2 regions of the Mesorhizobium sp. M0664 genome follow, and region 2 is predicted to be linked to the other one. Evidence: predicted binding sites of a transcription regulator. Region 2 holds the regulator's gene; the other holds the start of a gene.

Region 1 (9,277 bases), on a different contig from region 2:
CCTGTCGCGGCAAGTCTACGGCAAACCGCTGGTCTATCTCGACAATGGCGCCTCGGCGCAGAAACCGCAGGCGGTGCTCGACGCCATCCAGCACGCCTATTCCCAGGAATATGCCAACGTCCATCGCGGCCTGCATTTCCTGTCGAATGCCGCGACCGACGCCTATGAGAACGCGCGCAAGATAGTGCAGAGATTTCTGAATGCGCCGAGCACCGACAATATCGTCTTCACCTCCAACACCACGGCGGCGATCAACACGGTTGCTTATGGTTTCGGCATGCCGAACATCGGCGAGGGCGACGAGATCGTGCTGTCGATCATGGAGCACCATTCCAACATCGTGCCGTGGCATTTCATCCGCGAGCGGCAGGGCGCCAAGCTGGTCTGGGTGCCGGTCGACGATCTCGGCGCCTTTCACATCGAGGAGTTCGAGAAGCGGCTGACCAACCGCACCAGGCTGGTTGCCATCACCCATATGTCGAACGCGCTGGGCACGGTGACGCCGATCAAGGAGATTGTGCGCATCGCGCATGCCCGCGGCATTCCGGTGCTGGTCGACGGCAGCCAGAGCGCCGTGCATATGCCGATCGACGTGCAGGATCTCGACTGCGATTTCTTCGTCTTCACCGGCCACAAGGTCTATGGCCCGTCGGGCATCGGCGTGCTCTACGGCAAGAAGGATATTCTGGAGCGCATGCGCCCGTTCATGGGCGGCGGCGAGATGATCGAGGAGGTGACGCAAGACATCGTCACCTACAACGACCCGCCGCACCGTTTCGAGGCCGGCACGCCGCCGATCGTGCAGGCAATCGGGCTTGGTGCCGCGCTCGAATACATGGAAAAGATCGGCCGCGAGCGCATCGCCGCGCACGAGGCCGATCTGAAGGACTATGCGCATCAGCGGTTGCGCGCCATCAACTCGCTGCGCATCTTCGGCGATGCGCCCGGCAAGGGCGCCATCATCTCGTTCGAGCTGCAGGGCATCCACGCCCATGACGTGTCGATGGTCATCGACCGGCAGGGAGTGGCGGTCCGCGCCGGCACGCATTGCGCCCAGCCGCTGTTGAAACGCTTCGGCGTAACATCCACATGCAGGGCGTCGTTCGGCATGTATAATACCAGGGCCGAAGTCGATGCTTTGGCCGATGCGCTGGAAAAAGCGCGAAAATTCTTCGGGTGACGATCATGGATGATGCCAGCCACACCGCCGAGACCAATTCGGAAGCGACGACCAATGCGGCGGTTTCCGGATCGACAATCCCCGCCGACGAATTGGCGCGGCTGACCGACGACATCGTCTCGGCGCTGAAGACGGTCTACGACCCGGAAATCCCGGCCGACATCTACGAGCTCGGCCTGGTCTACAAGATCGACATCGAGGACGACCGCTCGGTCAAGATCGACATGACGCTGACCGCGCCCGGCTGCCCGGTGGCCGGCGAAATGCCGGGTTGGGTCGAAAATGCCGTCGGCGCCGTCGAAGGCGTTTCCGGCGTCGAGGTCAACATGACCTTCGATCCCCCCTGGTCGCCCGACCGCATGTCGGAAGAGGCACAGGTGGCGGTGGGCTGGTATTAGCATCCGACCAGACAGAGGCTGGCGCACTTGCGCCGGGTACAAAACTTCACCATTTTAGGTGAGGAATCATTCGGCAGGCCTTGAACCTGCAAAGAATGGAGAAGGAAAGACATGGGACGCTTCGCCGTCATCACGATGACCGAAAAGGCTGCCGACCGGGTGCGCGAGATCGTCGCGACCCGTGAGAATGCGCATGGCATTCGCCTTGGCATCAAGAAGGGCGGCTGCGCCGGCATGGAATATACGGTCGATCTGGTGACCGAGCCGAACACCAAGGACGACCATATCGAGCGCGATGGCGCCCATGTCTATGTCGCGCCGGAGGCGGCACTTTTCCTGTTCGGCACCGAGATGGATTTCGAGCAGACGACACTGCGAACCGGCTTCACCTTCCGCAATCCGAACCAGAGCTCGGCCTGCGGCTGCGGCGAATCGGTCGAATTGAAGCCGGCTGATCTGAAGGCACTGGCCGAGGCGCGCGCTTCGGCCTGAGGTTTTCGTTCTCCCCGTCACTATACGGGGAGAAGGTGGCCCGAAGGGCCGGATGAGGGGCCGAGCCGGCGTTCGCAATGTTTGCGCCGCCCCACATCTGCCTGCCGGCATCTTCTCCCCGTATAGCGACGGGGAGAAGAACGCTAATCCACCCACATCCCCGTTCGCTTGTGCCAGTCTGCGATCGACTCCTCCGGGTAGACATCGAACACCTTGTCGCCCTTGCCGATATCCGGCTCGACCCAGTTCGCCTTGTATTTCAGCATCAGATGCACCTTCTCCGGCGGCTTTGGCAGGTCGGTGTCGATCGCCGAGGCAAACGGATGCACCAGCTCCGGCCAGGTCGGATCGTAGAGCCAGAGTGCCGTCCCGCATTTCGTGCAGAAGTTCCGCTCGCCGGTCGAGATCTCGCGTTGCGGGTGCTCGTCGTCCTCGATCTCGGCGCGGTAGACGCCGAGATGGCGCTTGCCCTGGATTTTCAGCGTCTGGTAATCGGCGCCGAGATTGATGGCAAAACCGCCGCCGCCCTGCTGCTTGCGGCAGATCGAGCAGTAGCACAGCATGAACGGCACCGGCGTGTGGCTTTCCACCTCGAAACGCACGGCATTGCACCGGCAGGACCCTTTGAGCAGAAGCGGCATGAGAAACTCCGACGAAAGTGATTTGCACTTTGTCAGGATGGCGCCGGTTGCGGCGATGACAAGGGGAAATCCGGGTGACATGATCGCCGCATGGACAACGAGCGCATAGAAGAGCTTTTCGAAGGCCTCGGCCCGGTCAGCATCCGCAAGCTGTTCGGCGGCAAGGGCATCTATTTCGACGGCGTCATCGTCGCCATCGTCATCGGTGGCGAATTGATGCTGAAGGCCGACGCCGAAAGCGCCCCGGATTTCGAAGCGGCCGGCTGCCGGCAATGGACCTATACCGGCTCGCGCCACGGCAAGCTCGTGTCGATGCCCTATTGGAGCGTTCCCGACAGCGCGTTCGACGATCCCGACGAGATGGCGATCTGGTCGCGCCGCGCCTACGAGGCAGCACGGCGCGCCGGCAAATAGGCTGCGTCATGCTTCGGCAATTCCGGGCCGCACTTCATGCCAGGTCCCGCGCCTCGGGCACGAGCGCCAGCGCCTCGGCAAAGCCAGCGCTGGTGAAGGCGGCACTCTCGACGACGAGCATAGCTGCGGCAATGCCTTCGCGCAGTGCCGCGCGCAGCGTCAGGCCGCGCAGCAGGGCAGCGATCGTGGCGCCTGCCAATGCGTCGCCGGCGCCGGCAGCATCGGTCCGCTTTTGCAGCGGCGGTGGCGAGATCGAGAACGCGCCCAATTCGTCGAAACCGAGCACTGGTTCGTCGCCGGCGGTGATCACGCCGCTTTTCAGCCCGGCGCGTCTCAGGCCGTCGACGATGCCTTGATCGATTTGGACGCCGGCGAGCACGCCGGCCTCGCGCCGGTTCATGAAGGCCATCGCCAGACGGTCGAGCACCGGCGTCAGCCGCGCCGCTTTGTTGGGCGAGACCGCAAGCGCAAACACCGGCTTGCCGGCGGCGAGTGCCGCCAGCCGCTCCAGCGCGGTCGACGGCAGGTTGGCGTCGCACAGCACCGCGTCGGCCGAACCGATCGCTTCCCGCACCTTGGCACGGCGGATCTGCTTGGGAAGCGCCAGTTCGTAGAGCACCATGTCGGCAAGGCCGGCGATCAGCCCGCCGTCGCTGTCGATCAGCATCGTATGGCTTGGCGTCGCGCGGTCGAGGAACACCGCCGACAGGTCGGCAATGCCGGCCTCGGTGACGGCGCGTAAAACCGTGTCGCCAAGGGCATCGCCGCCGCGCACCGAAAGCAGCGAGGCCGAGACGCCGCGGCGCACGGCACAGCGCAAGGCGTTGAAGACGGCGCCGCCGACATGCTCGCGCATCGTGCCCGGATTAGACGCTGCTGGCACGAAGGCGCCGGCAACCCGGCCGCGCCGCTCGATATAGGCGCCGCCCACGGCCAGGATCGTTGAGGATTTGATCATGCCGTCAAAATGCCCTTTAGCTGTTGCCCGGGGGAGACTAGGTCGCCGGGCGGAACCCCGCAATCGCGGGTCCGATTCGGTTGGTGACGGCAACGGCGCCGTATGCGAGGCGAGACACATCGGAAGCAATAATTGCGAAACAAAAATAGAACAAATAGCGATATACGTTATTTTTCAAACCCTTGGTGCTCATTGACAAATGAGAACAAATGAGGTACATTCTTTTAAGGATTGCGGGATTGTCCGGCCTCCATTGACGACCACGGGGTGATGTATCATGGCTCAGAATTCTTTGCGGCTTGTAGAGGACAAAGCGGTGGACAAATCAAAGGCTCTGGATGCGGCGCTGTCGCAAATCGAGCGTGCCTTCGGCAAGGGCTCGATCATGCGGCTCGGCGCGAACGAGCAGGTCGTCGAGATCGAAACGGTGCCGACCGGCTCGCTTGGGCTGGACATCGCGCTTGGCGTCGGCGGCCTGCCACGCGGCCGCATCGTCGAGATCTACGGGCCGGAAAGCTCGGGCAAGACGACGCTGGCGCTGCACACGGTGGCCGAAGCCCAGAAGAAGGGCGGCATCTGCGCCTTCGTCGATGCCGAGCACGCGCTCGACCCGGTCTATGCCCGCAAGCTCGGCGTCGATCTCGAAAACCTGCTGATCTCGCAGCCCGATACCGGCGAGCAGGCGCTGGAGATCTGCGACACGCTGGTGCGCTCCGGCGCCATCGACGTGCTGGTGGTCGATTCGGTGGCGGCGCTGACGCCGCGAGCGGAAATCGAAGGCGAGATGGGCGATTCGCTGCCCGGCCTGCAGGCCCGCCTGATGAGCCAGGCACTGCGCAAGCTGACCGCCTCGATCTCGCGCTCCAACACCATGGTCATCTTCATCAACCAGATCCGCATGAAGATCGGCGTCATGTTCGGTTCGCCCGAGACGACGACCGGCGGCAATGCGTTGAAATTCTATGCCTCGGTCCGCCTCGACATCCGCCGCATCGGCTCGGTCAAGGATCGCGACGAGGTCGTCGGCAACCAGACCCGCGTCAAGGTCGTCAAGAACAAGCTGGCGCCGCCCTTCAAGGTGGTCGAGTTCGACATCATGTATGGCGAGGGCGTCTCCAAGACCGGCGAGCTGGTCGATCTCGGCGTCAAGGCGGGCGTGGTCGAAAAGTCGGGCGCCTGGTTCTCCTACAATTCGCAGCGTCTTGGCCAGGGCCGCGAAAACGCAAAACTGTTCCTGCGCGACAATCCCGACACGGCGCGCGAGATCGAGCTGGCGCTACGGCAGAATGCCGGGCTGATCGCTGAGAAATTCCTTGAGAACGGCGGCTCCGAAAGCAGCGACGACGGTTTCGAGGACGACGCTGGGGTGATGTAGGGCAAGCGACGCCTCGCTGAGCCTCAGCCAGGTTTCGATTTGATGTTTTGATTGTGAGTTTGCGTAATCGATGCGTTTCGAACCGCCGGCCCAGGGCCGGCGGTTCGCGTTTGACGGCGAGGCAGACGCATTTCAAGGCGCTGGTGAAAGCCGGGATTTGAGCCCATTTGGTGTTTCTGGACAGGCTGCGGTGCGACCGCTAAAAGGCCATGTCTATTTTCCGCCGGCAGCCGGCGGTTCTCTCGAAAAGGCAGTATTCATGAGTGGCGTCAACGAGATCCGGTCGGCATTTCTCGACTATTTTCGCAAGGAAGGTCACGAGGTCGTCGCGTCAAGCCCGCTGGTGCCGCGCAACGACCCGACGCTGATGTTCACCAATGCCGGCATGGTGCAGTTCAAGAACGTTTTCACCGGTCTGGAGAAGCGGCCGTATTCGCGCGCCACGACCGCCCAGAAGAGTGTTCGCGCCGGCGGCAAGCACAACGACCTCGACAATGTCGGCTACACTGCGCGCCACCTGACCTTCTTCGAGATGCTCGGCAATTTCTCCTTCGGCGACTATTTCAAGGAGCGGGCCATAGAGCTTGCCTGGAACCTGATCACCAGGGAGTTCGGGCTGAAGAAGGACAAGCTGCTGGTCACCGTCTACCACACCGACGACGAGGCGGCTTCGTACTGGAAGAAGATCGCCGGCCTTTCGGACGATCGCATCATCCGCATCGCGACTTCGGACAATTTCTGGGCGATGGGTGACACCGGGCCTTGCGGGCCGTGTTCGGAGATATTCATCGACCGTGGCGAGCATATCTGGGGCGGCCCTCCCGGCAGCCCCGAGGAGGATGGCGACCGTTTCCTCGAATTCTGGAACCTGGTGTTCATGCAGTATGAACAGGTGACGAAGGACGAGCGCGTCGACCTGCCGCGTCCGTCGATCGACACAGGCATGGGTCTCGAGCGCATGGCATCTATCCTGCAAGGGGTTGAAAGCGTCTTCGAAACCGACCTGTTCCGCCACCTGATCGACGCTGCGTCTTCGGCGCTTGGCAAAGGTCCGGATGCGGGCACCGCCGCATCGTTCCGCGTCATCGCCGACCATTTGCGTTCGTCCTGCTTCCTGGTCGCCGACGGCGTGCTGCCGTCCAACGAAGGCCGCGGCTACGTGCTTCGTCGCATCATGCGCCGCGCCATGCGCCACGCGCAGTTGCTCGGCGCCCACGATCCGCTGATGTGGCGCCTGGTGCCGGCGCTGGTCCGCGAGATGGGCCAAGCCTACCCGGAACTGGTGCGCGGCGAACAGATGATCACCGAAACGCTGAAGCTTGAGGAAACTCGTTTCCGCAAGACGCTGGTGCGCGGCTTGGGCTTGCTTTCCGAGGCGACGGAAACGCTGGCCTCCGGCAACATGCTGGATGGCGAGACAGCGTTCAAGCTCTACGACACCTATGGCTTTCCGCTCGATCTGACGCAGGATGCGCTGCGCCAGCGCAACATCTCGGTCAACCTTGCCGGCTTCACCGAGGCGATGGAGCGGCAGAAGGCGGAGGCGCGCAAAAGCTGGGCTGGTTCCGGTGAGGCCGCAACCGAGACGATATGGTTCGCGGTGCGTGAGGAGACCGGCGCCACCGAATTCCTGGGTTATGAGACCGAGCAGGCCGAAGGCCTCGTCCAGGCGCTGGTCAGGGACGGCAAAACCGTCGACAGCGCCGGCAAGGGTGACGCCGTTGCCGTGGTTGTCAACCAGACGCCGTTCTATGGCGAGTCCGGTGGCCAGATGGGCGACACCGGCGTCATTTCGGGCGACGGGTTCTCGATCGAAATATCCGATACCCAGAAGAAGGCCGATGGGCTTTTCGTCCATCTCGGCAAGGTGGCTACCGGCACGGTCAAGACGGGCGCGACCGTCGAGCTGAAGGTGGACCACGCGCGGCGCACCAGGCTGCGCGCGAACCATTCCGCCACGCATCTGATCCATGAGGCGCTGCGCGAGGTGCTGGGTACCCATGTGGCGCAGAAGGGCTCGCTGGTCGCGCCCGAGCGTCTGCGCTTCGACATCTCCCACAACAAGCCGATCTCGCCTGACGAGCTCGAAGAGGTCGAGCGCATGGCAAACGAGATCGTCGTTCAGAACGGCCCTGTAACCACGCGGCTGATGTCTGTCGACGACGCCATTGCCGAAGGCGCCATGGCGCTGTTTGGCGAGAAATATGGCGATGAAGTGCGCGTCGTTTCGATGGGCACGGGCTTGCATGGCGCCAAGGCCAACCGGCCTTATTCGGTCGAGCTATGCGGCGGCACGCATGTCAGGGCGACCGGCGATATCGGCTTGGTGCGCATCCTGTCCGACAGCGCGGTCGCTGCCGGCGTTCGCCGCATCGAGGCGTTGACCGGCGAGGCGGCCAGAAAGCATCTCGACGAACAGGACAAGCGGCTGAAGGCGGCCGCCGCCGCGCTGAAGATTTCGCCGGCCGATGTGCCGGCCCGCGTCGAGGCGCTGCTCGACGAACGCAAGAAGCTCGAAAAGGAGCTGACAGAGGCGCGCAAGAAGCTGGCGCTGGGCGATCGCTCGCCAGCCGGTGTGCCGGCGGAAAACGAAACCATTGCCGGTGTCGGTTTTCTCGGCAAGGCGGTATCGGGCGTCTCGCCAAAGGATCTTAAGCCGTTGGCCGATGCCGGCAAGAAGTCGCTCGGCTCCGGCATCGTCGTCTTTGTCGGCGCCGGCGAGGACAACAAGGCAAGCGTCGTCGTCGCCGTCACCGATGATCTGACCGGCCGCTTCAGCGCCATCGATCTGGTGCGCGTCGCGTCCGCGGCATTGGGCGGGCAGGGCGGCGGCGGGCGACCCGATATGGCTCAGGCCGGCGGCCCGGACGCCTCGAAGGCCGAAGACGCGATCGCTGCGGTGAAGGCGGCTCTCGAAGCGGCGTGAACCTGCACCGGGGGCGGCACGGCCGAAATGGCGCGTCGCCCAGCGGATATCTTTGAGGGCCGATATGCCGACGCTGACGATGTATCAGGTCGATGCCTTTGCCGAACGGGGCTTCCAGGGTAACCCTGCCGCCGTTCTCCTTTTAGAGGAATGGCTGTCGGAGCAGGTAATGCAGGCCATCGCCAACGAAAACAATCTTGCTGAAACCGCGTTTGTGCGGCCGAATGGCAAAGGTTGGGATTTGCGCTGGTTCACGCCGGTCCACGAAGTCGACTTCTGCGGCCACGCCACTCTTGCGGCCGCCCATGTGCTGGCTACGGAATACAATGGTCAGGGCGAAATGGCCTTCGCCACCCGGGTCGGCGAGCTGCGGGTTTCCCGGTGGGAAGGGGGCTATCAGCTCGATCTGCCTTGTTTTCCGCCGCAGCCCGTCGAGGAAGAGCTGAACTCGGCGCTGCAAGCGATATTGCCTCAGCGGCCGGTTGCGAGCTTCCGCAATTTCGAGAACCTGTTTGTCGAGCTTGCCGACGAGACAACCGTGCGATCTTTCGTTCCCGATCTGCTCAGGATCGGACGTTTTCATCCTCTCGGCCTGGTTATTACCGCGCCTGGGCGAGCCCACGATTTCGTCTCCCGTTACTTCGTGCCTGGGGCGGGCATTCCCGAGGATCCGGTAACCGGCTCCATTCATGCGACGCTGGTGCCTTACTGGTCTGAAAAACTCGGCAAGACGCATCTGTCGGCATTCCAATGCTCGCAGCGCGGCGGGCATTTGCTATGCGAACTGGCCGGAGATCGCGTGCTGATCACAGGCCGTGCGAAGACCTTCATGAAGGCGGAGATCTACCTTCCCGATTGAGCGGCTTGCCAATTCGGTGGCTGCTTCGCCTGAG
Region 2 (9,277 bases):
ATGGTGTCGCCGCTGCCGCACAGTCGGTCGGTGCGCGCGCGCTCGACCTTGGCATCGCGCCGGACCGCAGGGAGGCGATCGCTGCGCTGGTTGAAAAGGCCGTGAAGGCTGGCGCGAACGTCATCGTCACGCTGGGCGGTGCCTCGGTCGGTGACCACGACTTCGTCCATGAGGTGCTGACCGGGCAAGGCATGACGCTCGATTTCTGGAAGATCGCCATGCGGCCGGGCAAGCCACTGATGTTCGGGCGGCTGGGAGACATTCGCTGCATCGGCCTGCCCGGCAATCCGGTGGCAAGCCTGGTCTGCACTCAGCTCTTCCTGAAGCCGCTGCTGGCGCGGCTCGGCGGCCGCGCCTTTCAGCAGGATATACGTCGGGCACGGCTCGGTGCCGCCATGCCGGCCAACGATCTCAGGCAAGATTATGTGCGGGCTGTTGTCATTGATGACGCCGGTACGCTCGTGGCGACGCCGTTCGGCATCCAGGACTCCTCGATGCTGAAAATGCTGGCCGATGCCGACGGGCTGATCGTTCGCGCGCCGTTCGCGCCTGCCGCGGCGGCGGGCTCCCCCTGCGACGTACTGATGCTACGCTGAACCTGCCTCACTCCGAAATCAAGGTCCGGGTCAGCGGATGGTCTGGATCGGCCAAACCGTCGATGATGTTGAAATGATGCCGGTCAGGCTCGACCACCGAGCTGGTCGCGGTACCCAGGCCGATCCAGATGTTGGCCAGCAACGCGCTCTGACGCAGGAATTCAGCGCGCTCGCCGCCGCCGGCCCAGCAGGTCAGGCGGGCCTTGTCCATCGGGCGCAGCAGCACCGGGCTTTCGGCCTGCGCCTCGGCCTCATCGATCGCCAGCGTCTCGTTCATGCCGGTGCGCATGATCGGGCGCAAATCGTGCACCCCCGAGATCGACACTACATGACGAACGCGCCGGACGACTTCGGGCGCCAGCGGCGTCGTCGCCGTAACCATCCGGCTAACAAGATGGCCGCCGGCCGAGTGCCCGGTCAGCATCAGCGGCCCTGCAACGATCGCCGCCGCCTTGCCGATCGCCGCGCCGACTTCCTTGACGATGCCGCCAATGCGTATCTGCGGACAGAGCGTGTAGGACGGCATCGCCACCGCATAGCCGCGATCAACAGGGCCAGCGGCAAGATGCGACCAGAAATTCTTGTCGAATTCCATCCAGTAGCCGCCATGAACGAACACCACGAGTCCCTTGGGCTTGATGGCCGGCAGGAAAAGATCGAGCCGGTTGCGTGGATTGTCGCCATAGGCCATGTCGAGCCGCGCCCTGCCCTCGGTCGAAAGCACGTCGCGGAAAACCCGCGCGGGCTCGATCCAGGCCGCCGGCCAGCGATCGCTGCCGGCTATGTTGGCGCTGTTGGCATAGGCGTTGTCCCAATCGGCAATGTGACGTTCGAACACCCTGCGCCCTCCCTGGCATATGGCCCTGCAGCGTAGCCGTAAGCATCGCGCGGCGCGTCGTCGCCAGCCTCACGATTCCAGCTCTCGCATCAATCTCAAGTGACAGCTGCTTTGATGGCGAAGCGCGCATCCTTCCACGCACCGGTGTGCAGGATGTCCTCAAGCACTTTGGCGGCCTGCCAGACATCGGCATAGCCGACATAGAGCGGGGTGAAGCCGAAGCGCATGGTCGATGGCGCGCGAAAATCGCCGATCACGCCACGTTCGATCAGCGCGCGCATGACCTGGTAGCCATGCTCATGCATGAATGAAATCTGGCTGCCGCGTTTTTCCCCATCGCGCGTGCTTTCGAGCGTGAGCCCGTAAGTGCCGCACTTTGCCTCGACAAGCTCGATGAACAGATCCGCCAGCGCGATGCTCTTCTTGCGCACCGCCGTCATGTCGACATCGTTCCAGATGTCGAGCGCGCCCTTCAGCGTGCGCATCGACAGGACCGGCTGTGTGCCGCACAGAAACCGGCGGATGCCGGTGCCGGCCGCATAGCCTGGCTCGAAGGCGAAGGGCCGTGCATGGCCCCACCAGCCGGTGAGCGGCTGCTGGATGTCGGAAAGATGCCGCTCAGCCGCATAGATGAAGGCAGGCGCGCCCGGGCCGCCATTCAGATATTTGTAGGTGCAGCCAACGGCAAAATCGGCGTTTGCCTTGTCGAGTTCGACTGGCATCGCGCCGGCGGTGTGGCAGAGATCCCAGACGATCATCGCCCCGGCTTCCTGAGCCCTGCGCGTCAGCGCCGGCATGTCGCGCAGTTCGCCCGACTTATAGTTGACGTGGTTGACCAGCACCACAGCGGTGCGTTCGTCGATCAGCTCTTCGATGGTCGGCGCGTCGACTCCCGAGAGGCGCAGCAGCGTATCTTTTCGCGTCGAAACCACACCCTCGGCCATGTAGAGGTCCGTCGGAAAACTATCGCCCTCGGCGACGATGACCTGCCGCTCCGGTCGCATGGCCATGGCGGCGTGCAGCAGCTTGTAGATATTGACCGATGTCGTGTCGCAGACCACTGTCTGGCCGGCCGCGGCCCCGATCAGGCGCCCGAGCTGGTCGCCAAGTTCAAGCGGCATGTTGAACCAGCCGGCCGTGTTCCATGCGCGGATGAGATCATGCGACCATTCTTCGGTCGCGGCCTTGTGCAGTTCATCGAAAGCGGCACGTGAAGCAGCTCCTAGCGAATTGCCGTCGAGATAGATCACTCCTTGCGGCAACACAAAGCGGTCGCGCATCGCGCGCAGCGGATCCGCGGCATCCATCGCCTTTATGGCCACGAGATCGGGAATTCCTGTCATGATTTGTCTGCTCCCCCAAGATCCAACGCAACGCCGGACACGCATCGACTGTTCTTCCATTACTTGGTTGCGCGCAGCAAGGCTCCACCGGCGAGAAGCAGCCTGACCAGGCGGTGGAAACCGGGACTTAACCCGAGGTTGGCGTTTTGAGTTCGTTTCGTTCACGGTGCATTGACCAAACCGCACAGTCGATACGGGTTCAATTCCGTGCCTTTTGCCGACCGACGGCCGATGCCAGTGCCGCCTTCTAGGAGGCCAGAAGGGCGCAAACGAAAGCAGAATCAAGGCGATGAGGCTCGCGGCGGTGAAAATGCGGTACGCCGGTAGGGGACGTCGTTTGTTTCCCGAGCCTTAACGCATTCATTAAACTTTAAACAGTTGCGGAACACAACTGGAACAGATAGTGTTTGTTCTGGGTTTGTTTTTCTGATTCTGTTGGGGGTCGCTATGCTGACACGCAAACAACACGAACTGCTTATGTTCATCCACGAAAGGTTGAAGGAAAGCGGTATCCCGCCTTCATTCGACGAGATGAAGGAAGCGCTCGACCTGGCTTCCAAATCCGGAATCCACCGGCTGATTACGGCGCTGGAGGAGCGCGGCTTCATTCGCCGTTTGCCCAACCGGGCCCGTGCGCTGGAGGTGCTACGCCTGCCTGACTCGATCGCCCCCGGCCTCAATGCGGCACGCAAGTTCTCGCCGAGTGTCATCCAGGGCAGTCTTGGGCAAGGCGCCCCTCGGCAAGGCAAGCCGACATCGTCGCGCGTGCCCGCAGCCGGAAATGACGACGATGTCGTCGCCGCCGTTTCGATCCCAGTGATGGGCCGCATCGCTGCCGGTGTGCCGATCGACGCCATCCAGCACCAGACGCATTCGATTTCGGTGCCGCCGGATATGATCATGGGCGGCGAGCATTATGCGCTTGAGGTCAAAGGCGATTCGATGATCGAGGCCGGCATTTTCGACGGCGACACGGTGATCATCCGCAATGCCGATACGGCGAGCCCCGGTGAGATCGTGGTGGCACTGGTCGACGAGGAGGAAGCGACGCTGAAGCGGTTCCGCCGCAAGGGCGCCTCGATCGCCCTGGAAGCCGCCAATCCGGCCTACGAGACGCGCATCTTCGGACCAGACAGGGTCAAGGTGCAGGGCAAGCTCGTCGGACTGATCCGCCGCTACTGAGCTCCGCCCTTGGCGCCGGCTTTGGGGTTGTCGGCCCGGCGGTATGGCGGCAGGCCCCGTGCCGCGCGTGAAAATTTCCGCTGCACGTGCCAGGGCCGGTATGATTTTTCGACGGCGAAGCGGATCTCGGCGCGTGTTGCCGCTTGTGGATCGAAATAGACGGCGGCACTTCCCGCGCGCGCCAGTTGCCGTTTGGTGACGACGAGGACCAGCCGGTCGTAGTAGCAGGGGTTATGGGCGGTGGCGTCGTCGATGACGATCAAGCTGGCAAAGGCGCAGGCTGGCCGCGCAGTATCGCGGTCCTTGGCTTGCGCGATGATCGCGCCGGATGGATGCCTGGCAAGGCAGAGGCCGTCCGTGCAAATGAACGGCATGCCCGGCGGTAGGTCGGCCGGATCGGCAATGTCGAATTGCGGGTCGTTCTTTCCAGGTGTTTCCGGCGCGACGATAGCCTCTGATGTGAGCGCGCGTTTCCAGTTGTCGATGGTGAACTCATTCGGGCGTGCCCGGTTGACCGCGAGTTCACCGCTGCCGATCGGCAGCGCGACCAGCCGTGCGTCCTCCGAGACCAATACGTCGGGTATGCGTGTCTGCGTTGTCGTCAGCAAGCCGGCGAGCGCAAAAGGAAGTGCCGCCAGCCGCAACCACGTCGTCGCCATGCTGGCAATGACGAGGGCGATCGTCACCAGAAGGACGGATCTCAGCGAAATCAGCCCGACCGCATCGATCGGCGAGCGCTCCGAGATCCACCCGGACAGGGCGATCATCGCCGTCAGCCCCTTGCCCATGACATAGAGAAAAGGGCCATCCGCACCGAACGGCATCGCCAGCGCGCTGAGAACGGCGAAGGGCATGACGACCAGTGACACGATGGGCATGATGGCCAGATTGGCGAACAGGCTGAGCGGCGCCACGCGCTGGAAATGCCATATGGCGAAAAGCGCCGTGGCGCTCCCTGCAATGATCGAGGTCATCGCCAGACCGCACATGCCCAGCAGGACCTTTCGAGTGGCAAAGCGTAGCGGCGACTGCCGCGGCGGCGGCGTGGTGGCCCTGCCGGCGCGGTAATCGGACCAGCCTGCATAGGCGCCGACAAGGGCCGCCGTCGCGGCGAAGGACATCTGGAAACTCGGACCGACCACCTCGTGCGGCGACACCAGGATGACCGCGATGGCCGAGATCGCCAGGTTGCGCATGGTGAGCGCGGCCCGGTCGAACAGCACGGCGATAAGCATCACCGCCAGCATGATGAAGCTGCGTTCGGCCGCCACGACAATGCCGGAAAAGACGAGGTAGGCCGCAATCGAAAAAAGCGCGGCGGCCGCGGCATATTTCTTGACCGGCCGTCGCGATGAGAAATCGGGAAACAGCGCGAAGGCACCCCGCAGCAGCGCCATGATGGTGCCGGCGACCAACGCCATATGCAGCCCCGAGATGGAGATGATGTGGTAGATGCCGGTGCGCCGCATCGCTTCGTTGATCTCCTCGGGAATGCCGGCGCGCACGCCGACGATCAGCGCAGCAGCAATCTCGCCCTCGGCACCGCCGATGCGGCTGCGGATATGGTCGGCGATGGATTCACGCGCGTCTTCGATCGCGGAAGAAAGCTGCGCGGCAAGCGGCATGCTGTCCGACGACACGATTTTCGGATTGCCGAGAAAAAAGCCGCTGCCGCCGATACCGGCGAAATAGCTGTCGAAGGAGAAATCATAGCTGTCGGGCCGCACCGGGCCGGTCGGCGGCAGCAGCCGCACATAGCCGGTGATCTCGGAACCGGCGGTCAGCTCAGCCGGTATCTTCATCGCCGAAACGCGGACCCGTTCCGGCATGTAGCGCAGTGTCGGCCTGGCGGTTGAGATCACATCGATTGTCAGCCTGATGCGGCCGCTCGCCATGGGCTCGTACGATACGACGCGACCCGTCAGCCGCGTCGAGATTTCGGAGCCGAGCATATGCGTTCCGACACGCCATGTTTCGAACTTGGCGGCAAGTACGCCAAGCGCGCAGAGCAGCGCCACCATGAAGCACAGGCGCGTCCTGGGCCATGACCGCGAGACGACGGCACAAAGGGTCGCGAGGAGCGCGATTGCGATCGGCTGTGGAAAGGCCGGCTCCACCGACAGCCCGAAATAAACGACCACCCCGCATGCGAGGAACACCGGCACCAGCAGGAAGGCGATGCCGCGGTCGAGTTCCAGACCGGCCGCTGTGGTTACGCTGTTGCGGATACGGGACGGTGACGGGAGGCGGAAACGCCTGCGCAGGCGTACGATAGGCTCGCCCGCGGGCACGAGAACCGTTGCTGGGTCGCTGGCCGGCAGCGACGGAGCATCGAAGCGCGGAGCAGGTAGCAATGCCGGTGCCGGCAGGACAGGCGGGGGAGCGGCAAACAGCAAGCGTTCGCTGACGTCGCTGCCAACGTCCTCGCCCTCGCCCGCACCACGGCCTCGCACAGCCATCGGGTCTGCCCCTTGCGCCCTCGACCTCCTATGCTACATGAACGCGCAACGCGCGAAAGTCCGCAAACCCACTTCCTTCGCCCGCCTGAGAGTTCCATGCCCGATAAGGTCGTCACCCGTTTTGCCCCCTCGCCCACCGGCTATCTGCACATTGGCGGCGCGCGCACGGCGCTGTTCAACTGGCTGTACGCCAAGCACACGGGCGGCACGATGCTGCTGCGTATAGAGGATACCGACCGTGAGCGGTCGACGGATGCGGCGACGGCAGCCATTCTCGACGGGCTTTCCTGGCTCGGACTCACCTGGGACGGCGCGCCTGTCTCGCAGTTCGAGCGCGCGCCGCGCCATCGCGAGGTGGCCGAGGAGCTGGTGCGCGTGGGCAAGGCCTATTACTGCTACGCGACGCCGGCGGAGCTGGAGGCGATGCGCGAGGCAGCGCGAGCCAAGGGGCTTCCGCCCCGCTATGATGGGCGCTGGCGCGACCGCGACCCGTCGGAGGCGCCGCCCGGCGCCAAGGGGGCGATCCGCATCAAGGCGCCGACAGACGGCGAGACGGTGGTGCATGACCGCGTCCAGGGCGACGTGCGCTTTCCCAACAAGGATCTCGACGATTTCATTATTCTGCGCTCGGACGGCAATCCCACCTACATGCATGCCGTCGTCGTCGACGATCACGACATGGGCATCACCCACATCATCCGCGGCGACGATCATTTGACCAACGCCGCACGCCAGACCGTAATCTATCACGCCATGGGCTGGGAGGTGCCGTCGATGTCGCATATCCCGTTGATCCACGGTGCCGACGGCGCCAAGCTGTCGAAGCGGCACGGTGCGCTTGGCGTCGAAGCCTATCGCGCCATGGGCTACCTGCCGGAGGCGCTGCTCAACTATCTGGCGAGGCTTGGCTGGAGCCACGGCGACGATGAGATCATGTCGATCGCCGACATGATTACATGGTTCGACATTGGCGACGTCAACAAGGGCGCCGCCCGTTTCGACTTCGCCAAGCTCGAGGCGCTTAACGGCGTGCATATGCGCCGGATGAACGACGCGGCGCTGCTCGACATCTTCATCGCCACTCTGCCCTATCTAGAAGGCGGCCCGGCAATCGCCGCTCGCCTCGACGACAGACGCAGGGCGCAACTGCTTGCCGCGTTGCCGGGCCTGAAGGAGCGCGCCAAAACGCTGGTCGAACTTGTTGAAGGGGCTGAATTCCTTTTCGTCGAACGGCCGCTGCCGGTCGACGAGAAGGCGGCGGCGCTGCTCAGCGGTGAGGCACGCGCGATCCTGCGGGGCGCTCATGCGGCACTAGCCACGGTTTCGGGGTGGTCTGCCGCCTCAGCCGAAGCCGCGATCCGCGACTATGCGCAGGCCGCCGGCTATAAACTCGGCGCCGTGGCCCAACCTTTGCGCGCCGCGCTCACCGGCAAAAGTACCTCGCCAGGTGTCTTTGATGTGCTTGCCGTGCTTGGCCGCGAGGAAAGCCTGGCGCGGATCGCTGATCAAATCGATTAGCAAACTGGCCCAAGAAGATTGGCATTGAAAGGTGTGTTTCGCAGTGCAACATTGGGTCTTGGCCTAATCTGCCGCGCAGATTCAATTGCGGGCGCAAATGTGCGTATTCCGATGCTTTTGACGTGTTGGGTTCAGATATTTTGCCTTTGCCGGCCTGAGGAAACAAAAAGGAGTTTGCTATGACCGAACCTGCGACAAAAATGGAATTTGGCGGCAAAACCCAGGCATCGACGGCCAAGCTGGAACTCGGCGGCAAAACCCATGAATTCAAGATACGAAGTGGTTCGGTAGGACCTGACGTCATCGATATCGGTTCGCTCTACAACACCGCCGGCGTCTTTACCTACGATCCCGGTTTTACGTCGACGGCGAGCTGCGAATCGGAAATCACCTTCATCGATGGCGATGCCGGCATTCTTTTGCACCGCGGCTACCCGATCGACCAATTGGCCGAGCACGGCGACTTCCTCGAAGTCTGCTATCTCTTGCTCTATGGTGAACTCCCGACCAAGGCGCAGAAGGACGATTTCGACTACCGGGTGACGCGCCACACTATGGTGCATGAGCAGATGTCGCGCTTTTTCACCGGCTTCCGCCGTGATGCGCATCCGATGGCGGTGATGTGCGGCGTGGTCGGCGCGCTGTCGGCCTTCTATCACGATTCCACCGATATCTCGGACCCCTATCAACGCATGGTCGCGTCAATGCGGCTGATCGCCAAGATGCCGACGATCGCGGCGATGGCCTATAAATACCACATCGGCCAGCCATTCATTTACCCGAAGAACGAGCTGAATTTCGCAGCCAATTTCCTGCATATGTGCTTCGCCGTGCCTTGCGAGGAATACAAGATCAATCCGGTGCTGGCCCGCGCGATGGAGCGCATCTTCATCCTGCACGCCGATCACGAACAGAACGCCTCGACTTCGACCGTCCGCCTGGCCGGCTCGTCGGGCGCCAATCCTTTTGCCTGTATCGCTGCCGGCATCGCCTGCCTGTGGGGTCCCGCACATGGCGGCGCCAACGAGGCAGCCCTGAACATGCTGGGCGAGATCGGTCATGTCGATCACATCCCGGAATTCATTGCGCGCGCCAAGGATAAGAACGATCCGTTCCGATTGATGGGATTTGGCCACCGCGTTTACAAGAATTACGATCCGCGCGCCAAGATCATGCAGAAGACCGCGCACGAGGTCCTGGGCGAGCTCGGCATCAAGGACGATCCACTGCTCGACATCGCCATGGAGCTGGAAAGGATCGCACTGACCGATTCCTATTTCATCGAGAAGAAGCTCTATCCGAACGTCGATTTCTATTCCGGCATCACGCTGAAGGCGCTGG

What was found. Region 2 encodes LexA, which represses DNA repair genes until DNA is damaged. Its sites were predicted from a motif close to TGTTCNNNNTGTGTTCNG; they were not measured.
Region 1: the regulator LexA is predicted to act here: its motif matches at 4,219-4,236, upstream of recA (recombinase RecA).

Annotation. Positions count from the first base shown of each region.
Region 1 covers NZ_JAMYPW010000054.1:23,453-32,729, reverse strand. The annotation lists gene NKI39_RS29900 (cysteine desulfurase) at 1-1,180, shown strand, start outside; gene NKI39_RS29895 (SUF system Fe-S cluster assembly protein) at 1,186-1,578, shown strand; gene sufA (Fe-S cluster assembly scaffold SufA) at 1,690-2,070, shown strand; gene NKI39_RS29885 (GFA family protein) at 2,214-2,711, opposite strand; gene NKI39_RS29880 (TfoX/Sxy family protein) at 2,802-3,125, shown strand; gene NKI39_RS29875 (PfkB family carbohydrate kinase) at 3,160-4,083, opposite strand; gene recA (recombinase RecA) at 4,361-5,458, shown strand; gene alaS (alanine--tRNA ligase) at 5,718-8,384, shown strand; gene NKI39_RS29860 (PhzF family phenazine biosynthesis protein) at 8,449-9,243, shown strand.
Region 2 covers NZ_JAMYPW010000045.1:35,987-45,263, forward strand. The annotation lists gene NKI39_RS27710 (molybdopterin molybdotransferase MoeA) at 1-596, shown strand, start outside; gene NKI39_RS27715 (hormone-sensitive lipase) at 604-1,434, opposite strand; gene kynU (kynureninase) at 1,530-2,777, opposite strand; gene lexA (transcriptional repressor LexA) at 3,225-3,959, shown strand; gene NKI39_RS27730 (ComEC/Rec2 family competence protein) at 3,953-6,418, opposite strand; gene gltX (glutamate--tRNA ligase) at 6,515-7,936, shown strand; gene gltA (citrate synthase) at 8,116-9,277, shown strand, end outside.